Regions from separate parts of the Dethiobacter alkaliphilus AHT 1 genome, predicted to be linked through region 1. Evidence: riboswitches for the same ligand, from Rfam matches in the RefSeq annotation. Region 1 holds a riboswitch; each other region holds the start of a gene.
What was found. Region 1 has a riboswitch for cobalamin ahead of DEALDRAFT_RS00410 (DUF4198 domain-containing protein). Riboswitches for the same ligand answer to the same signal wherever they lie in the genome.
Positions count from the first base shown of each region.

Region 2: another riboswitch for cobalamin. It lies ahead of DEALDRAFT_RS03395 (ABC transporter substrate-binding protein); the one in region 1 lies ahead of DEALDRAFT_RS00410 (DUF4198 domain-containing protein).
Region 3: another riboswitch for cobalamin. It lies ahead of cobT (nicotinate-nucleotide--dimethylbenzimidazole phosphoribosyltransferase); the one in region 1 lies ahead of DEALDRAFT_RS00410 (DUF4198 domain-containing protein).
Region 4: another riboswitch for cobalamin. It lies ahead of DEALDRAFT_RS14220 (hypothetical protein); the one in region 1 lies ahead of DEALDRAFT_RS00410 (DUF4198 domain-containing protein).

Region 1 is NZ_ACJM01000001.1:74,455-79,364, reverse strand. Features, by position in the region: gene DEALDRAFT_RS00420 (RNA polymerase sigma factor) at 33-212, shown strand; gene DEALDRAFT_RS00415 (RNA-guided endonuclease TnpB family protein) at 264-1,388, opposite strand; gene DEALDRAFT_RS00410 (DUF4198 domain-containing protein) at 1,956-2,813, opposite strand; cobalamin riboswitch at 2,951-3,133, opposite strand; gene DEALDRAFT_RS00400 (DUF4198 domain-containing protein) at 3,395-4,258, opposite strand; gene pssA (CDP-diacylglycerol--serine O-phosphatidyltransferase) at 4,477-4,910, opposite strand, start outside.
Region 2 is NZ_ACJM01000003.1:27,638-32,547, reverse strand. Features, by position in the region: gene DEALDRAFT_RS03410 (RidA family protein) at 1-22, shown strand, start outside; gene DEALDRAFT_RS03405 (FAD-dependent oxidoreductase) at 94-1,362, shown strand; gene DEALDRAFT_RS03400 (pseudouridine synthase) at 1,379-2,107, shown strand; cobalamin riboswitch at 2,148-2,320, shown strand; gene DEALDRAFT_RS03395 (ABC transporter substrate-binding protein) at 2,423-3,370, shown strand; gene DEALDRAFT_RS03390 (FecCD family ABC transporter permease) at 3,374-4,405, shown strand; gene DEALDRAFT_RS03385 (heme ABC transporter ATP-binding protein) at 4,413-4,910, shown strand, end outside.
Region 3 is NZ_ACJM01000002.1:195,738-200,647, forward strand. Features, by position in the region: gene DEALDRAFT_RS03100 (rhomboid family intramembrane serine protease) at 1-623, opposite strand, end outside; gene DEALDRAFT_RS03105 (DUF1294 domain-containing protein) at 639-902, opposite strand; gene cobT (nicotinate-nucleotide--dimethylbenzimidazole phosphoribosyltransferase) at 1,138-2,196, opposite strand; cobalamin riboswitch at 2,274-2,451, opposite strand; gene DEALDRAFT_RS15795 (universal stress protein) at 2,858-3,313, opposite strand; gene addA (helicase-exonuclease AddAB subunit AddA) at 3,433-4,910, opposite strand, start outside.
Region 4 is NZ_ACJM01000021.1:15,291-20,200, reverse strand. Features, by position in the region: gene DEALDRAFT_RS14230 (ABC transporter substrate-binding protein) at 1-300, opposite strand, end outside; cobalamin riboswitch at 415-597, opposite strand; gene DEALDRAFT_RS14225 (IS30 family transposase) at 719-1,762, opposite strand; cobalamin riboswitch at 1,952-2,131, shown strand; gene DEALDRAFT_RS14220 (hypothetical protein) at 2,340-3,134, shown strand; gene DEALDRAFT_RS14215 (DUF6612 family protein) at 3,417-4,346, shown strand; gene DEALDRAFT_RS14210 (hypothetical protein) at 4,411-4,869, opposite strand.

The DNA.
Region 1 (4,910 bases):
AAAATTATTTTTAACAGGAGGACCATGAGGAGATGAGTAATTATGAAAGAATGCTTTTTGAGCAGAACTACAACCACGTAAAAAAACTCATGGTTATATATTGCTGCAATACACAGCAGGCCGAGGATTTTACCCAGGAGGCCTTTTACCGCGCTTGTGACGTACTCCCACCACCTGTAAGAGGTGGGGGCTTCTTGGGACGTATCAGCTAGTGCTGATATAATTACCAAGCTATCCCCGTTCGCCCAACGGTTCTTATCACACTAGGCAATACCAAGTATTCTGCATCCTTCAAGCTTTATATTGATGGCGGCGTTTACGTCTCGATCTAAGGTGGTTCCACATCGTTGGCATGTCCATGTCCGTTCACTTAGAGATAGCTGGTTATTTTTTTCTCCGCAACAATGGCAAAGCTTACTTGAGGGGTACCATTTATCTATGGTTATCAGTTGTTTACCCTGCTCTGCCAGCTTATATTGCAGAAATCGTTTCAGCATGCCAAACCCGTTATCGTTTGTTGATTTTGCCAGGTTTAATCCCTGAGCCATGTATTGTAAGTTCAGATCTTCAATTACAACTGCGTCATAATTGTTTGCAATTTTTCTGGATACGTTATGCAGGAAGTCTTTGCGCTGGTTTACTACTTTTTCATGAAGTTTGGCTACAATTTGTCTTTGCTTTTCTCTGTTTTTGCTGCCCTTTTTTCTTCTTGATAATTTACTCTGTTCTTTTTTTAATCTGGCTTCTGCCAGACGATAGAATTTTGGATATTCCGGACTGCTTGCTTGGCTATCGACAAACAGTGACCCAGAAGAATAGTCCAAACCTATCGTTGATTCTATTGTAGGGGCAACTGGCTTAATTGCCGCTTCCCACTCAACTAAGATAGAGATTTCATACTTTCCTGTTGCCTTTTGACTAATAGTTGCCGATTTTATTACTGCATTTTTTGGTAACTGCCGGTGGAGTTTGATATGGACATTTTTTAGTTTTGGCAGTCGTATCGTTTTACTGTCAATCAATCGAATTGTTCCCTTTTGATTGTTTGTTGTGTATGATTTTTTGCTTTTGTGTTTGCTTTTGAAGTTTGGAAATCCTATTGAGGGGTCTCGATAAAAGTTTCTATAGGCTGCATTTAGATTGAGTTGAGCGTTAGCCAGTGCCAGACTGTCTACTTCTTTCAGCCAGGGATATCTCTTTTTATAATCTGCAGGCAGGGCATATTTCTGTTGTTTTAGAGCTTCTTTATTATCTCTGTACTGCTCATAGACGGCCATACGGTTTGCAAGCATCTGGTTGTAGATAAAACGTACACAACCAAATGTTTTTTGCAGTAATATATCTTGCTCTTTATTAGGATAGAGGCGATACTTGAAAGCTTTTATCATCGCTTTTCTCCTCGACTTACAATATAATTTTGAATTATTTTCACAGGTGCTCATCAACTTCTTAGTATCTTGCGAACATTTGTTTGCGCCTAAATTATACCAAACGAATGTTCGGATGGCAAGTATTTATTGAGAGGTAAAAGCAAGCAATTCATATCCCGCCTTCGCTCTCACTAAAGTGAGCAAGGTGGCTTAGAGGCGGGAGACTTCTTGCCCTAAGAATGTCAAATCCCGCCTCCACCGGGCCCGGGTTAAACTACGGACTCTACTGGATGCAGAAAAAAATGGTTTGAACATAATTTAGCACATACATAGCTTTAATAACTGCTTAAAATACCTTATAAGAAAGGCACGCTTATTCAGTTCCCTCAGCGCGTGCTTTTCAATACTGGTTACCTTAGCAGCTTCGCTAACTGCGAAGCGTTATTATTTCCTACCAGCTTTATATTGCATTTTTGATGAGCTTTAGGTTTTCAGGGTAGTAGTATGAAAACAGGCTGACTCCATGTGGGTCAGCCTTGTTTTATCAGCACAGATTATTGAGTTCTTATTAAGTCACACCTTTATTTATGCTTTGCGCCGGGCTGAAAAAAGCAGCCAGGCACCGCCACCCAAAACAACAATCAGCGCAATAATAATATAGACATTTATGGTGTCTGAAGCGGTATTCACAGGCATGGCACCGGCCTCCAGTACATCCAGGTAAAGCGCGGAATTGTAACGGGTGCGGTCATATTCTTCCCCCTGGTACTCTCCCTGGCGGGTGGTGTCCATAAGTGTTGTTTTAATCATCCAGCGACCGCTTTCAATTGGGGTAAACGACCAGCTGCCGTCTTCATCCGTTGTCACTTCCATTGCCACCTCTGTGGGGCTGACCAATAAAACGGTTTGTCCGGCTATGGGTTCGCCGTCGTAATGCAATTGCGCGGCAAATTCCTCGTTAACCTGAAGTAGCGGAAGCCGTGCACCGACCATTTCCACCGGTAACATGGTTTGGGAAAGTTCTCCTTGGTATTGCTCTCCTACAAAAAGTGGCGTTTTGGCATCATAGAAGCGAAGCTGAAGTCCGTCGTCGGGCGTACGGTCCAACACCCCACGCGGTATATTTGCCACAACCCAATGTAGCCCTTCCTGCAGCGGCGTAAATGTGGCCGTGTATCGGTCTGTTTCCCGTTTAAACTGCAGTTCTGTTTCATCTCCGTCTGGATCAATAACAAAAAGCTGCCCGTCAGCAAACCGCTGAAAAAAATCATGTTCATAATCATAATCATCGGGAAAATGACCTAATGTAAACTCGATTGTTGCTTCTTCACCGACAGCCCCGTCCTGGGAAACATTTAAAATAATTTCATGCGCAACTAGACTTCCGCTCAAAAGAAATACCATCAATATTGCCAACAAGCCACATCTTAACCACCTGCTCATGAAAAACACTCCTTGCTTGATTTAATATTGAACAACTCACCCTTTGCAATAATAAAAGCCCTAACCAACAGGTTAAGGCTAACTTATAGAGCAAAATACACGCCCCGAAGCAGTCACCTCCCTATGCTCGTAGGTTTTGCGGCTAAAGAAAATAAGCAGGTCTCCTGGCTTAGGTTCATCGTCTTTTTCCGCCTTCCCGGCTTAGAGCCAGTGGCATTATGGAAAAGACTTCCCTTTACAGTGGCGGCACCGCACCGGATTCTCACCGGTTTCCCTTTTTACCTGAAAAAGATCAGGCCACTCATTTTCATTATCCATTTTTAATTAACTTCCACTTACAGCGCTGTTGCACAATCTTAATTCTCCCTTTGACAGGAAATATCCTGCTGAAGCAGGGTTTTAACACAAATTTTGCTTTTGTGACATGGACGAGGGGACAGGTTTGTGTGTCCACACTTTAGTCAACATAAATTTAGAAGTAGGGTGTTTGTATCAGAACTACCAAGGAAACGTGGACAGTTGAACCTGTCCCTCTGTCCACGAAAAAGAAAAAGCTGGCCTTGCGGCTAGCTTTGCTTAAATTATGCGTTTGATTTTTTGCTGGCAAAGAACAGTGATACTGCTCCGCCCAACAAAACACCGACAATAAAGGCCAGAATCATGTTGGTGGTGGAGCCGTCGTTTGCTGCAGGTGCCTCTTGAGCAGCGGGAGCTGTGGCGGCCACTGCTTCTTCACCGGGGATTTCAACCACAAGTGTGGTTGTTCTACCGGTTTTTTCGTAATCAGTACCTTCCACTGTACTGCCCTCATCGGTTTCAAAACTGACTTTTACAAGCCATGTACCGGGTGTGGAAAGGTCAACGCTGAATGTACCGTCAGCTGCAGTTTCACTTTCTACGATAGCTTCGTCTGGGCCATATGCGGAAACTGTGGCGTCTGCCACCGGCTCGCCTTCCAGCAATGCCTGGCCACTGAAAGTGCCGGTTGTAATTGAGTTAATGTCTGCATCGGGAATGATTTCAAAAAACAAATCAGTAGGTTCGGTGGAAGTGGCGGGGCCATCTCCCACAACAAATACGGTTTTAGCCAGTTGGACGCTTAAACGGGTAATACCATCACCGGGGGTATAAGTGCCCGGTGCACGCACTGCCCAAAACACGTACTCCCCTTCTTCCTGGGGAACTACAAACGCCCTGCCCTGTACCCCTGCGGCTTCCAGTTCCAGTTCCTCAGTTTGACCGTTAGGGTATCTTACAAACAAAGAAAAAGTTTCCACATTGGCAGGATCATAAAAATCCCTGATATGTCCCCAGGAAACGTCCACACGCAGTTCATCGGCAACCGGCATATGTTCTACTTCAATCCACAGTTCATGGGCAGAAGCCATGGATCCTAACATTAAAACCATCAGACAAACAACTGTAATAAGTACTGCTTTTTTCATATCTTTTTACACTCCTTGTTTTATATATTATTACTGACCCCTGCTCTACTCTGTCTGCAAAGCACCCCTCCCACAGTCATATTACTAAAAACAAATTCGTAACACTCGAGAAACATAAAAAATGTGTTACCTTTTTATATATAGTAACACATTTACATTTCGACTTTATAGCATATATTCCTGCCTCTAAATAGAATTTTTTATAGTTATTTCACTGCCTATTTCCAACAAGGGACTTTAAACTTACTGACCATCAGATATGACATACTAATCATTATAAGGGGGAAGACAAGTAAAGGCAAGGCAAAAAAATGATGGATCAGAATTGTGCCGGCAAGTATGGATCCTGCAATGGTAATCGGTACGCCGGTAAAATATTTTCTGGGTTGAGAGACGTTAAACCGGGCCAGGCGAATTGCACCGCATAAAACAAAAGCCAGCGTTACGAGGATGTCAAAGAGACTTAGTTGGCTTAAAGACACAACATAGACCAACAAAGCGGGCGCCACCCCAAAAGAAACCAGATCGGCCAGGGAATCCAGCTCCTTGCCAAAAGCAGAGACTGCATTTAGCCTGCGGGCCAGTTTGCCGTCCATACCGTCTAAGATGGCACAAATCAGAATTAAAATAGCTGCTAAATTACAACGATATT
Region 2 (4,910 bases), on a different contig from region 1:
GATTCTGGAAATCACAGAGTAGCCGCTTTGGTCATAACATAATACATACTTCAGGATGTATTATGTTATGGATTGTTAAAGGGGGTTTACGGCTTGGGCAGTGTGCTGGTGATTGGCGCCGGTTGGGCAGGGTGTGCAGCGGCGCTGGCCGCAGCACGGCGCGGCGCAGAGGTGACACTTCTGGAGCGTACCGATCAGCTGCTGGGAACCGGTCTGGTGGGTGGTATCTATCGCAACAACGGCCGGCTGACGGCTCTGTTGGAAGCAGAGGCGCTGGGGTGCGGCCACCTTTTTGAGGTGATGGACCAGGCTGCCCGCCATAAAGATGTGGAATTTCCGGGTCATAGCCATGCAGCACTCTATGATGTGGGCCAAATAGAATTTTTGGTGCGTCGACACCTGCTGGCTGCGGGTGTGCAGGTGCGGACATCCGCCCGGGTCACCGATGTCCGGATAAAAGAAGACCGTCTTACCCAGGTAGAGCTGGGAGAAGCAGAAAGCATCACGGCAGATATCTTTGTTGATACCACCGGTTCCGCCGGCGGCATCCATAACTGCGGCCGTTTTGGTAACGGCTGTGCCATGTGTGTTATCCGCTGCCCGTCTTTTGGCCCCCGTGTCAGCGTGGCGGCCAAGGCCGGTGTGCTGGAGATTATGGGCATGCGGGGTGAGGGACGCCCGGGCTCCATGAGCGGTTCCTGTAAGCTTTGCAAGGATTCGCTGGATTCCGCTTTGGTTAAAAAGCTGGAAACCAATGGGGTGGTGGTGATTCCGCTGCCTGCAGTTTTGCGCCATGCGGAGCTGGAAAACAAGGCCTGCCAGCAATATAACCTGCCCGCCTTCAAAGAAAATCTGGTGCTATTGGATACGGGCCATGCCAAAATGATGAGCTCCTACTTTCCCCTGGATTTATTACAGCAAATCCCCGGACTCAGCCAGGCCCGCTATGTGGATCCTTATGCGGGCGGTATGGGTAATTCCATCCGTTTTACTGCGGTGGCTCCGCGGGATAACCGGCTTAAGGTGGACGGATTGGATAATCTGTTTTGTGCCGGTGAAAAAGCGGGTTTTTTAGTAGGCCATACCGAAGCGGTGGTGACCGGTTCTCTGGCCGGATTTAATGCGGCGGCAAAGTCTGACGGCGCTAAATTGCTTACTTTGCCCGACAGCCTGGCCTGCGGAGATATTATTGCCTATAGCAATCCCAATCGGCAAAAAGAGCGGCCGCGCATGCAGCGTATCACCTTTTCCGGCGCCGAATACTTTGCCCGCATGCAAAAACGTGGTTTATATCTGACGGACCGGGATACAGTCCAAGGTCTGGTAAAAGAAGCTGGTCTGATAAATATTTTCAGTAAATAAGAAAAGAGGGGTAGCGGTGGAAATCAGGCTGCAGAAATTTTTATCCATGGCCGGTGTCTGCTCCCGCAGAGCCGGAGAGAAGCTGATAGAAAGCGGCCGGGTAACCGTAAACGGCAGCCGGGTGACGGCCATGGGAGTTACTGTGGACCCGGAAAATGATGTGGTGGAAGTGGACGGGCGCCGCGTTAAAGTACAACAAAATAATGAATACATTTTATTGTACAAGCCTGTGGGCTATGTCACCACTTTAAAGGATGAGTTTGGTCGTCCCACGGTAAAAGAACTGGTGGCGGATATTAAAACCCGGGTTTACCCGGTGGGTAGGTTGGATCTGGATACCAGCGGCCTCCTTTTGCTCACCAATGACGGAGAGTTGGCCAATCAACTGACCCATCCGTCATTTGGCGTAGAAAAAGAATATCTGGCCAAGGTCCATGATACCCCCAAAAAAGAAGCGCTGGAAATTCTGGCCAAAGGAGTCAGGCTGGATGACGGCATGACCGCTCCGGCCAAAGTGCAGCTGGTAAAAAGCGGACGGCTCACCTCCGTTGTTTCCCTGATTATTAAGGAAGGGCGCAACCGTCAGGTGCGCCGTATGCTGGAAGCGGTGGGACATCCCGTTGTTTCGCTGAAACGTGTCCGCTTCGGCCCTCTGACGCTAAGCGGTTTACAGGAAGGCCGCTGGCGCCGGCTGGAGCCGCGGGAGATAGAGCAACTCAGACGGGCTGCGGGCGCAAAAAGATAGTTGCCTAAACCTGACGGATTTGATAGAATTAAATAAATCCATACCGGACGATGGAACAGGTGCCCTGTTTAGGGGTAAAAGGGAATCAGGTTAAAGGCCTGAGCGGTCCCGCCACTGTAACCGTGAGTCTGCGGCAATTGCCACCCTTTTGGGGGAAGGCGCCGCCAGGCGATGATCGGAAGCCAGGAAACCTGCCTGTGCCAGCCGTATCGTGCCCTCGGGTCAAGGGAAACGTACGTTTATTTGTACATTCTCAGAGCCTGAAGCGGGCGCTGGGATTTTTTTGTTTTATAATTAAAGGGGGAAGAAAGAAAAATGCTGAGAAAGAACAAATGGTTGATTTGGGGTGTTGTTTTGCTGGTTTCACTGGCCCTTTTGGTGGGCTGTGGCGACAACAACGGTGAAAACAATGGGAACAATAACGGTGAGGAAGAGGCTGCAGATAACGGTACTGAGGAAGCTACTTATCCCATGACTTTTGTGGATGACACCGGACAGGAAATGGAAATTACCGCCGAGCCCCAACGTATTATTTCCCTGACTCCAAACCTTACTGAAACTTTGTTTGCGCTGGAATTGGGTGACAGAGTAGTAGGTGTGAGCGATGAATGTAACTATCCTGAGGAAGCGCTGGAAGTGGATCAGGTCGGGAGTGCGTGGGGCCTTAACCTGGAGGCAATACTTGCTCTGGAGCCGGACCTGGTGGTTGCGTCAGGGCAGACACCACAGGATGCGGTGGACCAACTGCGGGAAAACAACCTTACCGTAGTTGTTTTTGCTCCCAGAACATTAGATGATATTGAAGAGATGTTTAGGCAGGTAGCTACCGTAGCAGGTGTTCCTGAAAATGGTGTGGAACTGGCAAATGAGATGAGTGACGGCCGGGAAGCCTTCAGTCAAAAAGTGGCTGCCGAAGAAGGTGAGCGCCCCACAGTGTTTGTAATGATTGATGAAAATCTTTATACCGTTGGCAGTGGCGAATTTATGAATGAGATGATTAACAATGCCGGTGGTATTAATGTTGCAGAAGATATCGGTGCGGGCTGGCCGCAGATTTCCGAGGAAGAATTCCTGCAAATTGATCCTGAAGTCATTATCAGTTCTTTTACACCACGAGATGATATTCTGGCCAATAGCAACTGGCAGGGAATCAACGCGGTGCAAAACGGCCGGGTTTACAATATTAATGATGACGTAGTAACCCGTCCGGGACCGCGCATTGTAGAAGGTCTGGAAGAGCTTTACAATGCTTTCTATGAGTAAGCCATGAAACGAAGAAATATCTTTTTGACCTTTGGAGTCCTGTTTGTCATGCTTGGGCTGACTCTGATTTTGGCCATCGCCATCGGTGCGGTGGCCATCCCTCCGGGGGTTACTCTGCAGGTCCTGCTGTCCCGGATTGGTTTGGGCGATATCAGTGGTGTGTCGGGTTCCACCGTGGACATTATCTGGAGGTTACGCTTGCCGCGGGTGATTCTCGGTATGCTGGTGGGAGCTTCTTTGTCTTTGGCGGGAGCTACTTTCCAGGGATTGCTGCGCAACCCCCTGGCAGACCCTTTTACCATCGGTGTTTCCAGTGGCGCAGCGGTGGGAGCAACCATTGCCATACTTCTGCGGCAATTAGGTGTTCTGTTTTTCCCACATATGCTTCCGGCCTTTGCTTTTGTGGGGGCTTTTCTGGCCATGTTCTTTATTTATAATCTGGCCAAGATTGGAGGCCAGGTGCCGGTGGTAACCCTTTTGTTGGCCGGGGTTGTGGTTTCCAGTTTTCTTTCTGCCATTATTTCTCTGATTATGGTTTTTTCCGGGCAGAATATGCAGGGTATTTTTTTCTGGCTTTCCGGCGGGCTGATGATGCGCTCCTGGACCGAAGTCTGGTTTGTGCTTCCCTATCTTTTGGTGGGCTTTTTAGTATTGTTTTTCTACGCCCGGGAGCTGAATATTTTATTGATGGGAGAAGAGGCCGCCCTGCACCTTGGTGTGCGGGTTGAATTTACCAAAAAATTGTTATTGGTCATAGCGTCGCTGGTAACGGCAGCCGCCGTTTCCGTCAGCGGCATGATTGGTTTTGTGGGACTGATTGTACCCCATGCGGTCCGTATTGTTTCCGGGCCCGATCACCGGGTGCTATTGCCGGCTTCGGCGCTGGTGGGAGCAATCTTTCTGGTCTGGGCCGATGTTTTTGCCCGCACAGCGGTGGCGCCGCAGGAAATCCCGGTGGGGATTATTACCGCTTTTGTAGGGGCGCCGTTTTTTATTTACCTGCTCCGTAAAAAGAAGAAAGATATTCGTTTGTGAGGAAATTATGAGAATAACCATTGACGATTTGCATTTTGCCTACGGAGAAAACAAAATATTACAGGGAACCAGCTTTGAGGTGCCGGAGGGTTCTTTTGTGGGCATTATCGGTCCCAACGGCAGCGGCAAAACCACCCTTTTAAAAGTCTTGTCCCGTATATTGGCCCCCTCAGGCGGCAGCGTGCTGCTTTCGGGCCGGGAGTTGGCCGGATTTGCCCAAAATGAGCTGGCTAAAACCATGGCCGTGGTGGCACAGGATACCACCGCGGGCTATTTGTTTTCTGTGGAAGATGTGGTGATGATGGGCAGGGCCCCGTATCTGGGCCGCTTTCAAAGTGAATCTTTAAAAGATTATGAGATTGTGCGCCAGGTGCTGGAGATGACCGGGTGCCAGCATTTGCGGGAGCGCTCCGTTACCGAACTAAGCGGCGGAGAGCGCCAGAGGGTGATGATTGCCCGGGCTTTGGCCCAGCAGCCCAAAGTCCTCTTATTGGATGAGCCCACG
Region 3 (4,910 bases), on a different contig from region 1:
CCTGCCACAAAGCCCCCGATATGCGCCCACCAGGCGATGGATACATCCACGCCGATGCTGGCAATACCCTGCAACAGCTGCAGGAAAAACCAGAATCCCAAAAACAGCACCGCCGGCAGCTCTACCGGAGTAAGGATGATAAAGATAGGGACAAGCGCCAAAACCCGTGCCTTGGGACAGCTTACCAGATAGGCACCCAATACCCCGGCCACCGAACCACTGGCACCGATAATTGGTACCTGGCTTGCCGGATCCAGGGCCACCTGAGCCAGTCCGGCCAGAATACCCATTAACAGGTAAAAGACCAGATACTTGACATGACCGACCCGGTCCTCGATATTATCGCCAAACACCCACAGATAGAGCATATTACTGATAATGTGGAGCCAACCTCCGTGCATAAACTGATAGGAAAACAGCGGCCCCGCCGCTGCGGCCAAATCGCCCTGATTTATGGTCTCCATCAAACGCTCCGGAATCAGACCGTGGGCAAAAACAAAAGGTACCAGCTCACTTTCCGGCATGGACAACTGCCAGAAAAACACACCGATATTTATCACAATCAAAACAATATTTACGTATGGGAACCGTCTTGTCTCCGGTGAATCCCTTAAAGGAATCATAAAGAGCCTCCTATTCTAACGAAGCGAAAAAAACAGCAACAAAGCCACCTGCAGCGCTATAATAAACGGTATGCCGTACATAAACCGAGGGTGCCTGGTTTTGTGGCGAAACAACTTCATGCCAAACCAGACCCCGGCACTACCCCCGGCTATGGCAAGTAACAGTAATAGTTTTTCTGGAATCCGCCATAATTTATTCCGGGAAGCATGCTTATCAAAGCCCATCAGTACCAAGGTCACCACGTTTAATATAATAATAAAGATTTCTATTGATTCCAAAATCTGCTACCGCCTTTCCTGCTTAATTCTTTCGCGATTTCCTGTTTATATCCTGCCCATTCTGCGGCTCTTAAGATTTCTGCAAGAAAAGTACGCCTATTCGATTTCCTAAGCGCGTGCTTTTCAGTGCCGGTTTCCGCTGCAGCTTTGCTAACTGCAAAGCATGATAATCTATTTCCGGTGCAAGAAAAAAGCATGATAGCGACAAGTCTATCATGCTTTAACAGTTAGTTGTTTATTCCTCTCCTTTGGAAACACCGGCATCGGCAAAGCTGGCCATTTCGTGGACAATTTTTATGGCTGCCTCCACCATAGGTATGGCAAGAGCTGTGCCTGTGCCTTCTCCCAGGCGCATATTCATCTGCAAAAAAGGTTTCAGGCCTAATAGCTGCAGCGCAGCGGCATGCCCCGGCTCCTCCGACAAATGAGAGGCCAGCATATAATCAGTGACATCAGGATTAAGTTTTGCCGCAATCAGCGCCGCTGCACTGGAGATAAATCCATCCACCAGCACCGGTACGCGGTTGGCAGCAGCAGCCAGCATAACCCCGGCCATTCCGGCTATTTCCAATCCACCCAGTTTGGCCAGCACATCAATGGCATCATCGGGTTCCGGACGGTTAACTTCCAGCGCTGTTTCAATAACCCTGATTTTATGGCGAAGCCGCTCGTCGTCAACCCCTGTACCGCGGCCACATGCGGCCTTAACATTACCGCCGCAATAAAAGGCTGTGATGGCGGTACTTGCGGTGGTATTGCCAATTCCCATTTCTCCCGTACCAAACAGGCCTGTACCGCCGGTAATAGCGCCTTCAGCCACTGTAATACCAGCCTCAATGGCAGCAATAGCCTGCTGGCGGGTCATGGCGGGACCCTTGGCCATATTGGCGGTACCGTAGGCTACCTTCATTTTCCGCAGCACGGGATGATCGGGCAAGTCAGCGGCTACCCCCACATCCACCACTACTAGCTCGGCGCCGGCATGACGGGCCAGTACATTCATGGCCGCACCGCCGGAGAGAAAATTTAAGACCATCTGGGGAGTAACTTCCTGAGGGAACGCCGATACACCTTCGGCAACCACACCGTGGTCACCGGCCATGAGAACACAGGTTTTTTTGGGCAGCACAGGCTTAACTTCGCCGGTGATGCCGGCAATTTTTGCGGCAATGTGTTCCAAAACGCCCAAGCTTCCTGGCGGCTTTGTCAGGTTGTCGATGTGCTCCTGACACTGCTTTTGCACCTCTGAATCAAAGGGTGCAATCCTCTCCAAAGTTTGTTGTAGTTTTTCCATGCTATGTCCTCCTTTTTCTTTACAAATAAAAAAGTCCTCAAGCAAAAAAACATGCTCGAGGACTTTACCATCATCCTGTTCATTAAGCGCATGTGGCAGGTCTCCTGACTTCCGGCTCTCTGTCCCCGCCTCCTTCCCATCCTGTTGGGACAGTGGATTTGGCGGTTTCTCCCCGGTTACAGTGGCGGGTCCGTTCGGGATTCTCACCCGATTCCCTATTCTCCGCAAATGCGGCACCCCATGGCTACTATTGGATTTTCACCCATTATAAGACGATTCTGTCTATTTGTCAATTCATTAATAATGCTCTTCATAGAGTAGGACTATAATCAAAGTAAGCCTTATTGAAATAATCTCTGCTGAAGCTGTTGATTTACAAATAATGGTATGCTATACTTTAATTGAAGCAAGACAAGAATAAAGAATCGGGACTGGAGGTGGTGGCATGACAAATAAATCTAACCAATGTTGCAATAGATGCACTACAATTGCAGCAATGAACCTTGCTTCCGGTCGGACCACCGCCCAAAGCCGGCGGGCTTAACGCAAAATCTCGGGGCGAGACAGGTTGTCCGGAGACCGCAGCAAAAATAATAATACAAACTAAAAAAATAAGCCGAACCGGTCTGCCAGCAGACCGGTTCGTTGCATTCAAAGATAATTATTTCTTGTCATCACTTTGCACTATTAAAACATGGCAGGGAGCTTTATGAAGGACTTTATGGCTGATGCCGGAACCGGTGAGGAACTCTTCGGCTTCGGAAATATTGGAGTTACCAATGACAATCAGGTCTGCCTCCACTTCTTTGGCCAACTTAATGATTTTTTTCGCCGGCTTTCCATATTCCAAAATAGTGTGTACTTCCACTTCATCGATATTAATTTCCATGGCTTCAATGGTCTTGTTAAACACTTCTTTGGCGTTTTCCTTCATTTGGCTGCCATAATGAATGTTGGCGTTTTCCAGCATGGAGGTTACAAAAGTAGGCAGTTCATGGAATACGTGCAGCACATAAACTGCACAACCGGGATGCTTGCAGGCCAGGTTGCCGGCCACTTTTGCGGTGCGCAGGGAACGCTCTGAGCCATCGGTAGCCACAACGATTTTATTGAACATGTTCCTCACCTCATCTGTATAAATTTTGGTTAACCTTTTAAATTCGCCTAATTACGCTTAAATCCTCTCACCTGTAAAAGACCAAAAAGAACTTAATATATCCGTAAGAAATCTAGTAGCTAAAAAACACGCACAGACTCCCCGGCCGCAAAAGCATACAGATAGGCCCCGCAAACAGGGACGGACAGAATTGTTTCCACAGCCCTGGCATAGTAGCGCAGCTGCTCCTCGTAGCGCTTTGCCAGTTCATTAAGGCCTCCGCCGGGAAGGCGGTCCGTTTTATAATCAATCACCACAAAACCCTGGGGTGTACGGACCAACAAATCAATTATTCCCTGTATAATCAGCGATTCGTCCCCGTTGCCTGTGGCAATCTCCGCTGCCGGCAATGACAGGGTGAAGGGCCATTCCCGGTATACCTCACTGCGGTACTTCTGCACCACCCGCCCTGCTTCGCTGGTGAAGAACGCTGCAATCAGGCCCGGATCCAGATAATCAGTTGCTTCCTCCGCCAACACTCCGGCCTTTTGCAGGTAATGGATTTGGCCCTCAATCCCCCTTTCATCCAGAGACAGGGACAGGTCCAGATGCTGCAGCACCTGATGATACAGGATGCCCCGTTCTGCCGGACTAAGTCCGGCTTTTTGCTGTATAAAGGCAGGGCGGGACCAACTGGTGGGAGTAAATGCCTTTTTCTCACCTTCCTCCTCCTCCAGTTCACTAAATCTTCGCTTTAGTTCACTGACGGAAAGTTTGGCCGGCAAATCCAAACGGGCATAGGGATACTTATAAGCCAGACGGGTGCGGATTTCCTCCCGCAAATCATCTGCCGTGTCCACCTTTACGCGCCGCAGGGATAAAATAGCATCCCGTTTAGTATATTCTTCTTCCCCTTCCCGTTTAACTGCAATTTCGCTTAAACTTTCCCTGTCCCAGACAGTCAGGCGGAACCGTGATTCTTCACCGGCCTGCCAGGTATAAGTTTCTGTCCTGCCCTCCACATCGCCGTGGCGGATCAGCGCCCTTCCCAGCCAGTCCAAATAAGTCCGCGCCCGGGTAAGTTCGGACGCAGGTAATTGTTCACCGCAGTGTGCCAATAGTTGGCGCCAGGACTCCAGATGCTTGTCCAGTCCCCGGGCTGAGCCAACCAAAATCAGCTGTTCCCGCGCCCGGGTCAGTGCCACATAGAGAACACGCATTTCTTCAGCCCTGGTTTCTGCTTCACCCATTATTTTTAGGGCCAGATATGGCAATGAGGGGTAACGGAGCTTCTTTTCCGGCTCCACAATTAACGGGCCCAACCCCAGCCGGCGATGTACCAGCATTTCGGAGCGCTGATCCTGGAAGTTGAAGGTTTTGCCCAAATCACCGAGAATCACCACCGGAAATTCCAGGCCTTTTGATTTATGAATACTCATAATGCGGACCACGTTTTCCTTTTCCCCCAGCGCCCGGGCAGTACCCAGGTCTTCACCGGAGCGGCGCAGCTGCTCGATAAAGGAGAGAAAACGGAACAAACCCTGCCGGGCAAAACGGTCAAACTGCCTGGCCCTGGAAAAAAGGGCGCGGAGATTGGCCTGCCTTTGAGCTCCGTCCG
Region 4 (4,910 bases), on a different contig from region 1:
ATCAGTTACACCGACTATTCTGCTGCCTAAGCCTATAGAAAAAGCCATTTCCGTGTTACTGGGAGACAGTGATACTATCCTTTCCGGCTTTTCTTCAATGACAACATTCCGCCCCATTTGGTCAGTCAATTCCGCAAATGATTGACTTTCAGAACCATTGGCATCATCAATACCATTAGAGCCGTTGGCACCGTTGGGTCCATTAGGCTCATTAGCATCATTTGCATTACCGCAACCGGCTGCAAAAACCAACAATAATCCCAGCGCTAAAATAAAAAACACTCTTGACACTTTCTGCATAACTACAACCTCCGGTTAATTTATTTTGCGCCGAAAAAAAATTACCCTCCTTTATTTGGAGGGTAATTACAAGCAGACATTAAAGAAAGCAACCCATCCTTTGGCGCGAAAGATGTTCTTTTGCATAAACAGGCAGGTTTCCTGACTTCCGACTCAAACGATTTGCCATACCTTCCCAAAGCTGAAGCTTCAGTGGTTCTATGGAAAATCTCGCCGGTTACAGTGGCGCGACCGTCCGGGATTTGCACCCGGTTCCCTTTTACTCTCGTAACGAGCACCTGTCTATAGCTTTTATTAAGTTTATGAAATACTATCATAAATCCCATAAAAAAACAATGTACAATTTTCGAAGAATATAAAAAATCGCATGACCTCAATTGCAATAGCGAATGCACCACCCCACCGTGCCGGTGAGAAGTCAAGCAGCAGCAAGTCTTTCGGCGTGGAAAGCTTGTAATGGTGTAAGATACCCAAGAATCTTCCGAGGAAGATTGTTACACCAATTCTGTATACGGGCGACGGACTCGGGTGTGAGATCCGCAAATGACGTTCCTTTGGGAAGGAACCTTCGTATTAAGCTGTTGTGCTTTTCATTGGCACCCTTTTCCCAGGAGCTGTACGGATGGCAAAAGTACGCTTTACTACCGAGGCTACTGAGCTGGTCTGACAGACCAGAGAACTCACTGCCGTTATCTGCTGTAATCGTCTGGAATACCTGGGCGAAATCATCCCCGTAATCTCTCTGTAGAGCCACTAGAGCCTCGTTTACACATTCTACAGTGTGCTCTTCGAGTCGTCGTATAAGAAAGACCCGGCTCTTTCGCTCAAGGAGTGTCAGAAGCGATTGGCCCTCTGACTGCTTGCCGATCACAGTGTCGATCTCCCAGTGGCTAAAGGTTTCTCTGGTGGCGACTTCTGGGGGCCTGTTCTCTATCGATTCGCCAAGATTGCGCTTATTTATTCGGCTGCGTTTCTTCCGAACCTTGCGGCCGACCTTTAGCAATAGGTCAATGTTTCTGGTATCCATGAAGCCCTTATCTATGTAGCTGTAGAGGGTCTTTGTGCAGATACAGGGTAAGCCAGCGGTCTTCGGGTTTATCTTGTATTCGCCCACAATGGCGTCAGGTGACCACTCTTTATCGCGCATCATCCTTTGGGCGTGATCCATAAAAGCACTGACATCAGCTAATTTGAATCTGGCACCACAGTGTGAGCGGTTTTCACGATACACCCTTTGCCCTGCATCAGGAAAGTACTCATAACGCTCTGTAAGATTACTGTTTCTCTGTAGCACTGTGCCACGCTTTAGCTCCCTGGACACTGTTGTGTGGTCACAGCCTATCTTCGCTCCAATCTGCCTAGTAGAGAGCCCTGATTCGTGGTAAGCAGCGATCATGCCTCTTTGATCCAATGTCAAGTGTTTGAATTCCCGTGGGATTGTGGTATGCTGTGAGTGTGCCATAGTCCAAACCTCCGTATTTTGATTGTTGGTCGTACATCAATCATACACGGTATTGGGCTGTGGCGCATTTTTATTTTGCAATGTTACCACTGGTGCATCTCATTTTACAATGAAGCAAAAATCGCATGATTCTGGAAGCAGATTGACAACCTGGCAAAAAAATGTTAGCTTATTTACAGTATAAAACAACTGCATACTGTGCACATAGGTGTATTGACTTAAAAGGGAAGTCGGTGAGAATCCGGCGCGGTCCCGCCACTGTAAGCAGAGAGTTTGCCCCTATTATACCACTGACTGGTTTCAGGTTGGGAAGGTTGGGGCAGATGATGACATGTAAGCCAGGAGACCTGCCTAGGTGAGTATTTACCTCCTTCGGGTGAAAGGTGAAGGTGAGTGGGCATTGCCACGCCGCTTGCTGTGGCATTTTTATTTTCTGTTGGAATTATCCAGCTTTCATTTTACCGAAGGCTGGACTTTATTTTTTTTGCGGTGCCTCTACCCAGGTTAGAGGTATGAGACAAGAAGTAAATATCTCGGTGGAGCTTGTATTTTCAATCTAAAAAGGGAGGTTTAGGACATGGATTTAGGTGTACTGAATAATCATGCGAAGAAAATTGATGATTTTGACAGGACTTTCTATCAGGTCAAGCCTGTAAGCGGTATAAGCAAGGAGCCTGCTCCTGGAGTACATAATATTGTAAGCTGCTTCGGCAACAATGAACTGGGAAAAAAAGAAACGGAGCTTTGTGCTGTAGGTTCAGGAGAAGGCGAACAGAGACTGTGGCAATGCATCTGCCCTAGTGCTGAAAGTTACAGACAGGAGTTAAAAGAATACATTTTAAACCTATCGAAGCAGGAAGTAGCAGGTATTCACCTTGACTGCATCGGGCTTCCGGGCCCCAGCTACTGTAGCTGTTCCCGCTGCCAGAAACTCTGGCAGGAGTCCGGCCTTACCTGGGAGATATGGCGCTGTAAAACTGTAACTGATTTTATCGGAGAAGTAAAATCCATACTGCCGGATACAATGCCTTTATCACTATCACTTTATCCAGATCCTGTACACCCTGAGCGGTTTGGCCTGGACCTTAAGAGCCTGGAGCAATATGCCGACTTTTTTCTTGTTCCCCTTTATGACATGACCTACAAATCTCCATATTGGATGGAAGTTCTGGCCAATGCGTTTCGTAGAAGATTAACTAAACCGCTTTATGTAGAGATCTACATGAAGGGCCCTAAAGAAAAAGATTTGCTTGCTGCTGTGCAGGCGGTGGCTGCCCACGCAGATGGGTTAGTTTTTGCATATGACACCAAGCTGAGCAGAGAACTGCTCCCTCAGATTAAAATGGCCATAGAAAACGCCAGAACTTTATAATAAATTTACGTAAGTTGACCCTCGGACCTGTGGTGTGCCAGTTGTACTGCCAAGGGCATATAAGAAGAGCACGATCATAGTTGAACTGCGGCCAGCAGGTATGTAAAATCCCAAAAACAACAAGAAGTAGATGAAGCTTACAGTGCAAATGATTAATAATATTAAACCTGACCCCCAGGGTACTAAAAACAGGACTTTAAGCCTATTTCTTTATCGATGGAAAAGAATTACAATGATGACAGTAAATATGATATTTCGTCAAAGAAATAGGGAGGGGTATTTATGTTGGGAAAAAGTCGCTTAGGGCTGCCTATCGTATTGGTATTATTAATGGGGTTAATAGCAGGGTGCTCTGGCACAGAAGAGGCTCTGAAGGCTGCAGAAATATATGCAAAATCTATAGAGGCAATGAGTGAGGTTAACTCTTATGAGTTTGATATCGAGATGTTTCAGGTAATGGAGATGCCGGAATCGGTTCAGGAACCTGATATGCCTGATAAACTTGAGATTCAGACCAGGGGGACAGGGCGTGCAGTAATGGATCCTGTGGCAATGGAAATGACATTATCTATGCACATGCCTTTCCTTGTCAATTTCCCCGAGGCTGCTGAGTTTGGGGATCTTGAAATGCAGATGTATATGGTGGAGAATCAAATGTATATTTATGACTCCATGTCAGGCATTTGGATGAGTCAGGATTTAGGTGATTATGGGTTAGAATTGGAAGACCTAATGGAGTTTAGTATGGATGATACTGATCCCATGCAGCTCTTGACTATGCTGGGAGATGACGGGGCAGCTGCAGCTTCTTTAAAAACTGTGGACAACAAGTATTACCTTATTACGCTAGAGGATGCAGAAGGTGAGGTAATGCAGAGAATAATAGACGAATATATAAAAGATGAACTGGCCGATAGTTTAGCTGAGTTTGATATAGAAGCTGCGTTTGAGGAATTATTTGATATGGCTACCTTTGCTGATATCAGGTACAAAATCTGGATTGATATGGAATCGTATTACACAACAAAAGCAGAAATGTCTTTCAGTATTGTGATTAACATAGAGGGTGAGACAATAAAAACTACACAAACAGCATTAATGGCTTTTAAGGATTTTAATACCTTTGATAGTATTACGGTTCCGGATAAAGTTAAAGACAACGCGGTGCCTTTGGTTGAACTGTTTGAATTTATGGAGTTGGAATTACAATAATACAACAAAAGGCCTGCGGATTCTTTTACAAATTCGCAGGCCTTTTTCTTTAGTGGGAAGGAAATCAATTTATCTCAGGGGTTTGCCGAATGGGTTTGCCCAGAATGCTTTCAAAATCGGCTAACAGTTTTTGGTCACTAATGCCATGGTAGACGATAAGTTTGTTTTTCTGATAAAAATATATTTTCGTTGACCAATCGATTAAAACATTGCCAATTCTTAACCCATCTTCTGAAATGGTTTCAGCTTCGGCTTTTGCGGTTTCTCTGTCTGAAAACTCGTATACCTGTACCCAGTGTTCCTCGGAATTGATTTGTATAGATTTGGGGTATTCAGAAAAGAACGTGGATTTAGTAATTTCCTCTTTCTCCTCATCTATTTCAGTAATTTCATATCCCCTGGCCTGTAACACTTCAATAAATTCGTCATAGGAGTTTACAGTATAGCTTGGTGAACCTTCCGTGCTGCAGCCGGCCCCTACTGCAAGAATAGCTAAGCAGAGTAATAATATAACTCTTTTCATATATTCCCTCCTCGGAATTTTTTATTACATACTCTTAGACT